Regions from separate parts of the Brevibacillus sp. AF8 genome, predicted to be linked through region 2. Evidence: a T-box and tRNA genes for the amino acid it is inferred to sense, from the RefSeq annotation. Region 2 holds a T-box; the other holds one or more tRNA genes.
The links. The T-box of region 2 lies ahead of KB186_RS18310 (valine--tRNA ligase). A T-box ahead of a tRNA ligase gene usually reads a tRNA of that ligase, here a tRNA-Val.
Positions count from the first base shown of each region.

Region 1: it has a tRNA-Val gene. The T-box ahead of KB186_RS18310 (valine--tRNA ligase) is inferred to sense a tRNA for this amino acid. The anticodon was not compared.

Region 1 covers NZ_JAGQDN010000008.1:135,160-139,592, forward strand. The annotation lists gene KB186_RS13065 (hypothetical protein) at 1,027-1,515, opposite strand; tRNA gene KB186_RS13070 (tRNA-Val) at 2,461-2,536, opposite strand; tRNA gene KB186_RS13075 (tRNA-Ile) at 2,562-2,638, opposite strand; gene KB186_RS13080 (phosphatidylglycerophosphatase A family protein) at 3,003-3,596, opposite strand; gene KB186_RS13085 (alpha/beta hydrolase) at 3,774-4,433, shown strand, end outside.
Region 2 covers NZ_JAGQDN010000014.1:98,886-103,318, reverse strand. The annotation lists gene KB186_RS18325 (PP2C family protein-serine/threonine phosphatase) at 1-329, shown strand, start outside; gene KB186_RS18320 (ATP-binding protein) at 357-1,595, shown strand; gene KB186_RS18315 (STAS domain-containing protein) at 1,703-2,029, shown strand; T-box leader at 2,088-2,329, shown strand; gene KB186_RS18310 (valine--tRNA ligase) at 2,387-4,433, shown strand, end outside.

The DNA.
Region 1 (4,433 bases), on a different contig from region 2:
CTAGTGCAACTCATACTTCTCGCTCAGGCTGACCAACTTTCCTGGATAGTCCGGGTCAGATGCATAACCGCCAGACTTTAGGGCCTTTGCATTCGCCTGTGGGTTTCGCCCTTCCCATTTACCATCTTTTTTACGTACCGATTATCTCTAGTCAATTGGCGTATCCATTGCGGTGATTTACCAACTATTAAAGCCAATTTTGACTTGGAAATTTCCTTTGTTGCAGCTGATCAGTTTTCGCCTTTGGTTTCGCCAAATTTTTCACCTCACTTTCGTTTTAAGCTCGTATTGTAGTGATCCGATTTTCAGGTCATCTGATGATGCAAAAATTTGAAAATGTCATCTCTGGGATCAGGTTAAGCAAAAGCGAAAGTAATTTTTCGAAAATAAATCTAGCGAGATTTCGGGGCTCGCTCGACCCGCATAGGGCCTACCCTGTCAGAAGGACCCACAGCCGCAACCTCCCAAGTAATTGCGCCTCACTTATTTGGGCATCCACACGGTTATACACACGTGAATACTAACAACTGCTAATACGCACGTGAACCTTAACTTTTCTTAACAAGGTGACTGTGTAATGGAATCCCTCGCTGCTGCCCTCAAAATTGAGGGGAGTGTCAAATTTGACGCTCCTTTATTCAACGTTGAACGGAGTATGCCAGCAAAAAAAGTTTTGGGAGATTCACACTATTGGAAAAGGCTGTCGGAGTCGGTCTACAGAAATGCGTTCCGGATAGTTATCATGTGGGGGGATACCTCAGAACAAGGGGAGAAGACAGATCGTTAAGATTTGTCTTTTTTCTTTGTAAACAAAAAGAAAACAGACACATGAGGCCTGCTGATTGCTAGGAATTGTTATGAGCTTTATTGTGTTTATCGTATCTATCCTTGTGGGTTATCGCTATACATAATAATAGGAGGTTTTTTAGGGAGCGACATGCTATTTGCACCAGTGGAAACAACAACTAGAAAGCAAGCTATTACCAGTGAAATTCTTGAAAGGACAGCTAAAAACTTCCTCATATGTTACCCCTCATTTCTTTTACCGAATTTAACCATATTATATACTTCATTCAATTTTTTCAGAAGTTCCAAATCCATATCTTTTTTTAATTCACAATGATGCATGTTGATCTCAACAGCCCAAGACATTATTTCTTCGATTCGATTGATTTTTCCGTAATACACAATACTTTGTAGATAAGCATCCATGCCCTCATTGAAATGACCGCGACTAACAAGGAAGGCTCCTTTGTTTTTGTAATAATTCCCTATTCCTGAAAAGTTGTAAGCATTATTAAAATCAAAAGAGAAGTTATGTTCCTCTGTGTTGATAACTTGTTCGATGGAGTTTACGTCATTAACGTAAAGCAATGCTTCTATTAGGTCGTTGACTCTATGGATTAGATTGTTCTTTGTCGCTTCCCCTACACACTCCCTGAGCAATGGTATTGCTTCCTGATAATGACCAGTCTTTGACAAGATAATTGCACGTAGATACTTGGAGCGTTCCATGATAAAACGATAGCCTAACTTTTCGTACAAGTTATCGAAATTAATAGCAAATACTCAATGGCAAGCAGATACATCTTGGTGGATATCCCAAAAAGATTGATATGATGAGTTTTTTTCATATGATTGGACTCACGATAAAATGCAAGACAGCTTAAGAACGTTATATACTACTATGAATTTCGAAGACAGCCTATCAAACAAGGAGTAGGCTGTTTTGTTTCCTCCACTGCATTACGATTTCCCGACACACGTAGGAACGCAAGCCTTTGGATCGGCAGAGCATCTATAAACATCGCAGGTGATCCTGCAATCACCAAACCCGTCCTTCGGCGTAATTGTGTGTCGTTTTGCGATTTCAATCTGATTGCCACAGACGTAGGCCAAATTTACAACTGCCTGGCCAAAGGCAGACACTTCAACTGCGCATAAAGCTGACAAGACGGAAACCTGATAGAACCTGAATTCACTTGTACACATGGCACACCTAACTAAGAATGCAAATCTCTTTCAAAGAAAAGACCACCCGTAGGCGGTCTAATCTATGCTTCAAACTTTTTCATAAATCAGAAGTAATTACTAACCATTCATCGCCTTACTGAAAAAGCAGGACTGAAAAGAATTCGATTTCACGATCTACGTCATACTCATGTCGTTATGCTTTGAAAATGCGAGAGAACAATAAACGCATAGCGGAGCGTATGGGATGGTCAAGTGTGAAGATGCTGGATCGCTACTCGCACATTACACCACACATGCAAAAGGAAACAGCGGATGCTTTCGGGGAAATGTTCTTTTCGGCACCAAATGGCACCAAAAAATCTTTAGTCGAATAAAGGGCACCACTTCGGCACCAATTTGCTCTTGATCGTAAAAAAGGGAACTAGTGGGGTCGTTATAAACATAAGAAAAACCCTTGATTTCTCAAGGGTTCTAGCGTTTATATTATGGTGATCCGGACTGGGTTCGAACCAGCGACCCCCACCCTGTCAAGATGGTGCTCTCCCAACTGAGCTACCGGATCATGGGATATATGTGTGATCGTTTAATGGTGGGCCCTGTAGGACTCGAACCTACGACCAATCGGTTATGAGCCGACCGCTCTGACCAACTGAGCTAAGGGCCCGAATCGTATCGGACGTCGATCACATTTATTACTATACAGCATCGTAAAATGGATTTCAAGAGGAAATGAATAATTTCTTGTAAAAATTTTCACTCGTACCAAAAGAACACTAAGAAACCCAGTGAAATCAGGCTTGTTTTTACCTGTAAAAAGCCATTCCCCACCGCTGCTGCCCACATCCCCTACCAAAACATGGGATTCCTTGCATGATGGCATCGCATCATACATGACTGCATCAAGGCACTTAAGCTCCACCGGTGAAGAATTGGCTCCTGACAGACTTAAGGCAATCCAAGAAAGGTTACAAAAAGAAACAAGATAATTAGGTAACGATTGAAACATACTCCATCATCCCAAACCTAACCTACCCCGCCTGCTCCGTACCTTTCCCTTTCTCCTCGACACGCAACTCGGCTTCCTGTTGCTTCAACGCCTCGCTTCGTACCAAGTCCGCCTCCTGCTCATCTCTCATCCGATGCGCCATGCGGCTAGATGCATTGGCTGCCACACTCGCCACGAGGTCGTCCAAAAATGTGTGAACGCGTCCCTCTGCCGACTTGGTATCCAGTCTTTTAATCACCCCGACCTTGTGCTTATCCAAATGTCCAAAGGTGGTAACTGCGATACTTCCATATCCAAATACGGAGCCTAGCGCCAATGTTTCGTCGCATCCGAACAGTCCTTCATCTGACGCGATAATGGATTGAAGCGGCTCAGACAAGAGGCCCTTCTCTGCTAACGTATCCAACTCAACGCCAACCAGGATGGCGTGCTGCATTTCCCTTTTTTCCAAGACCGCGTTCACGCTCTCGATGCACTGCGCCATCGTGAGATCTGGATGGTAAGGCGATTGCATGAGATAGACGATTTCTGCGATATCATCCACCGTCACTCCGCGTTCTGCCAAACGTGCGAGAGCAGCGTTTCTGACTTCGATGCTGTGTACTTGCTTCTTCATATAAGAGACAACCCCTTCCACAAATCGAGTGAAGTCGTTTCCTACCATAGTATCACACGCTGACCAAATTGCGACAATCTTTCGCCCAAAGCCTGACTCTGCACCCAAACTCTTGGGCACGCCCGCTCGCTCCTGTATAATAATGAACAGGAATATCCCAATAAGGAGGACACCGCAGTGGCCCTTGAGGAAATCATCTTGGAAAGCCGGCATTTGGGGACGCCGGAAAAGCTGATTGTCTACACACCCCAACGCTACTCGCCACTCTACTCGTATCCAGTCCTCTTCGTACAAGATGGAGAAGATTACTTGGCAATGGGCAGAATGGCTTCTTTGCTGGATCAATTGAATGGGGACAAAGAATTGCCTGATATCATCGCTGTCTTTCTCCCTGTCGAGAAAAGCAAACGGAACGACCGTTATCATCCGGATGGCAAGGAGCACATGGCCTACCGTCGCTTCCTCGCCGAAGAAGTCGTGAGCTATGTCGATACGCATTACTCCACACATCCTTTGGGCAACGCACGAACACTTCTTGGCGAATCTTTGGGCGGAGTTGTCTCTCTGTTCACGGCGCTCAACTATCCACATACGTTTGGACAAGTTGCCTGCCAGTCGATTGCCATGGACGCAAAGCTAAATCGCTTGGTAGCTGACACTGACTTTTCCGTACCGCAGACCATTTATTTGGAGATCGGGACGGAGGAAACGGCAGTAAGCACAGGGCGCGGCACATTGAATCTTCTTGCGGCCAATGAAGAGCTGCGCGAGATTTTGGGCACGAAAAAAGCCACCCTCGTTTATGAAACGTTTGAGGGTGACCATACGTGGGGCCAC
Region 2 (4,433 bases):
CCATTTTAACTAGCAAGGGCGGGGTCGGTCTAGGGCTTTTGCCCGATAGCACGTACCAAATGGAGGAGGTACCCTTAGAAGAAGAGGGCATGCTATTACTCTACACAGATGGCTTGCTGGATACAGGGAGAAAAGAAGTGATTCGAGGCAGCAGGCATTGGCTTGAAGAACTAACCTCCTTATTAAAGATGCCTGGTGACACTAAGCAGGACTTGATGAATCGAGTTGAGGCCTACTTAATGGAGATAACACAGCAGCGACAACAAACGGATGATATTTCTGTGTTGATTCTTCAATTTGAGCCTGAAGAGAGTATAGCCCTCGTGTAGTTGCGTCAGTGAATAGGAGGATGAACTGTGATTTTGTGTGAGCGTTGTCCGGACAATCCCACTTGTGATAATTGCCTTGTCGCGCTACGTTCTGGCGGTGCAGCAAACAAAGTTGTTCCGCCCCGCACTGTAAAGGTGACGAACCTAGCAACGATGGAATCGTTCCAGGCGAAGCTGGTAGCAGTGAGTCGGACGACCATTGGGTTAAGCAGTTCTGATCATGATTTGCACGGACGCATAGAAATAGAGCTCGCCTATGATTTTCGAATTATCGGTAGCGGATTGCGTGGTATAGCAGGTGATCCTTACTATATTATCGACATCGAAAAAGTTTTGCGACGGGAAGATGTTCTGGAGCGATTGCTCCTGGAAGAATTTCACACGTGGCACATGAGTGGCGAATTGGACCCTACAGACGTCTTGTTACATTGGAAGGATCGAGACGACGAGCGGGGGCGATTAATCAAACAAGAGATTCAAAAGTTATCGATACTGCGTCAGATCGAGACCGTTTTCCTCTATCTTTACGATGAAGGGAAAGTGCGTCCGCTGGGTGACGTTCGTGCGAGTTTGGAAGTCGAGCGAGAAATGCAACGACTGGTCGAAGAGGCAGCGGGAATGGGCGGACCTGTGAGGGAGCAAATTGTCACCTCGGATGGTACAAAGGTGTTCGAATTATACACATCTGTCTTGCCAGATCGGACCTGTGGAATCGCTTTGATTGATGTCACCGCCGTCATTGCAGAAGAGCGAAAAAGCAAAAGACGGGAATGGGAGATCTACAGGGATATTCTGGGTGTGGTCACAGAAGGTAAGCTGTTGTTGCTTAGTGATGAAGAATTATTTTTCTTGCTTCGGGAAGGGCATAAGCTCTTGGCGATCGATATCCGTTTACCGGAGCAGCTTGCAGAACTGCGAAAATTATTCAAGCAGGCTTTGGAACCACAAGGAATTTCTGATAAGCGATTGCTGCAGTTTCTCGTTGCGGTCAACGAAGCTGCTTCGAATACGTTGAAGCACGGCAATGGCGGTGTGGTCACGTTATACTTATCGAATGACAGGCAGATGTGCCGGGCTGTGATCCATGATGAAGGACAAGGAATTTTGCTCGAGGATATTCCGCGAGCTACCCTACAGCAAGGATTTTCTACACGCCACTCGCTTGGGGCCGGTTTTCATGTGATCCTGCAATACTGTGATCGTGTATATTTGAGTAGCTCGCTGGCGGGTACAAAGCTTATTTTAGAATGTATCCTTCCGCGTTAAGCAACGATTTCCAAAAAGCCAAATGTTTGCAAGTGAATGAAAATGGGTAATATAGTAAAAGGACGAGCAGATTGGGTGTACCGATACCTATTGAGAGGAGTTTGAGCATGGACTACCGCGCAACAGAGGCGAACGGACAAGCTACATTGTTTTTCGTCGGAGAGTTGGACATGGCTGTAGGAGATCGAGTAGGTGAATTGCTCCAGCAGTATGGAGGGCGAAATCAATCCGTTACCGTCGATTTTCAAGGTGTCTCCTTTGTAGATTCTTCCGGTATTGGAAGCCTGTTTTTTACCACGAAAGAACTATTGGCCATGGGCAAACAGGTAGAAATCGTCAATGTCCGAGAAGAAATTCTCGATATTTTGGGCGTTCTCGGTTTTACCGAAGCACTGGGCATTGCAGTTGGAAAAGTGGGCGAAACCCGGGTTTGACGCCAAACAGCGTGATTGTATATAATAGTGAAAGCTAATAATAAGACAACTACATACGATATGAACGATGAGTGGGAAGAGTAAGTCAGGACGCCTTGGCAGAGAGGAGAATCAGATGCTGCGAGATTCTCTAAGGTCATGAATGGCTGAAGGTCGCCCAGGAGTTTTTTCGGTGAAAGCATGCGCCTAGCCGAGACCGGTTCGCAACCGTTATCTTGTCAGAGTGAACACGCCATAAGCATGACGTTTATCGTGTGTTAACAAAGGTGGTACCGCGAAAATAATCCTTTCGTCCTTTGCGATGAAGGGTTTTTTTATTTTTTGCAAAGCAAGTTATGCGAATAGGAGGAGTCGTACATGTCTACACAGCCAACAACCGACATCGACCAATTGCTGCCGAAAAACTATGATCCAAAAGCAGCAGAAAACAAATGGTATCCGTATTGGATTGAAAAACAATTTTTCAAGGCAGAACGTGATCCGAATAAACGCCCGTTTACAATTGTTATTCCACCGCCGAACGTAACGGGTAAATTGCACCTGGGCCACGCGCTGGATACAACTTTGCAAGATATCATTACCCGTACCAAACGTATGCAAGGCTACAGCGCCTTGTTCTTGCCAGGTATGGACCACGCCGGTATCGCAACCCAAGCGCGGGTAGAAGCTACCTTGCGTGAAGAAGGCATCTCTCGCCATGATCTGGGTCGCGAAAAATTCGTGGAAAAGGTATGGGAGTGGAAGCACATTTACGCTTCGCATATTCGTGAGCAATGGGAAAAGCTCGGTCTTGCCCTGGATTACTCGCGCGAGCGTTTTACCATGGATGAGGGCTTGTCCCAAGCTGTACGCGAAGTATTTGTTCGTCTGTATGAAAAAGGCTTGATCTATCGCGGCAACCGCATCATTAACTGGGACCCTGCTGCTCGCACGGCTCTCTCCGATATTGAAGTAATCTACAAGGAAGTAAAAGGTGCGCTACATCACATGCGTTACCCATTGGCAGATGGCACTGGTTATATCGAAGTAGCTACAACCCGACCTGAAACGATGCTCGGTGATACGGCTGTAGCGGTACATCCGGAAGATGAGCGTTATAAAGACATGATCGGAAAAACCGTGATTTTGCCAATCGTAGGACGCGAAATTCCAATCGTAGCGGATGACTACGTTGATCCTGAGTTTGGTTCTGGCGCTGTAAAAATTACGCCAGCACACGATCCGAATGACTTTGAATTGGGCCTTCGTCATCAGTTGCCACAAATCGTTGTCATGGATGAGACGGGCACGATGAACGAGCTGGCAGGTATCTACAAAGGCTTGGATCGCTTTGCTTGCCGTAAGCAAATCATCAAGGACTTGACCGAGCAAGGTGTTATGTTCAAGGTTGAGGAGCATATTCATCAGGTTGGACATAGTGAGCGCAGCGATGCAGTCGTAGAACCATATCTTTCTACCCAATGGTTCGTAAAAATGCAGCCTTTGGCTGACGAAGCACTGGCTAATGCAAACAGCCCTGAGAGTGTGAAATTTGTCCCGGAGCGTTTCAAGACAAATTACCTGCGTTGGATTGAAAACATCCGCGACTGGTGCATCTCTCGTCAGCTTTGGTGGGGTCACCGAATTCCCGCATGGTATTGCGGAGATTGTAACGAAACGATTGTATCTCGCACGGATGTGACTGAGTGCCCTAGCTGCCACAGCCACAAACTGGAGCAGGACAACGACGTCCTCGATACATGGTTCTCCTCTGGTCTATGGCCGTTCTCGACACTGGGCTGGCCGGAAGAATCCGAGGACATGAAATACTTCTACCCAACGAATGTCCTGGTAACAGGCTACGATATCATCTTCTTCTGGGTTGCTCGCATGATGTTCTCAGGTCTTGAGTTTACCGGGAAAAGTCCGTTTGAGTCTGTCTTGATCCACGGCATTATTCGCGACTCCGAGGGCCGCAAAATGTCCAAATCACTCGGCAACGGTGTCGATCCGATGGAAGTGATCGAGAAGTACGGAGCAGATGCGCTGCGATACACACTGGCGACCGGAAACTCCCCAGGGAATGACCAACGCTTCTATTGGGAAAAGGTGGAGGCAAACCGCAACTTCGCGAACAAGATTTGGAATGCGTCTCGTTTTGCCCTGATGAACCTGGCTGACTTCAAATACGAGGAAATCGATTTGAGCGGTGAGCTGACTACACCAGACAAATGGATTCTCTCCCGCCTGCAAGCGACAATCGCAGATGTAACCCGTCTGTCTGACGCATTTGAATTCGGTGAAGCAGGCCGTGTACTTTACAACTTCATTTGGGATGACCTGTGTGACTGGTATATCGAGATGGCGAAGCTGCCGCTGTACGGTACAGATGAAGCGGCAAAGAAAACGACCCAATCCGTTCTGG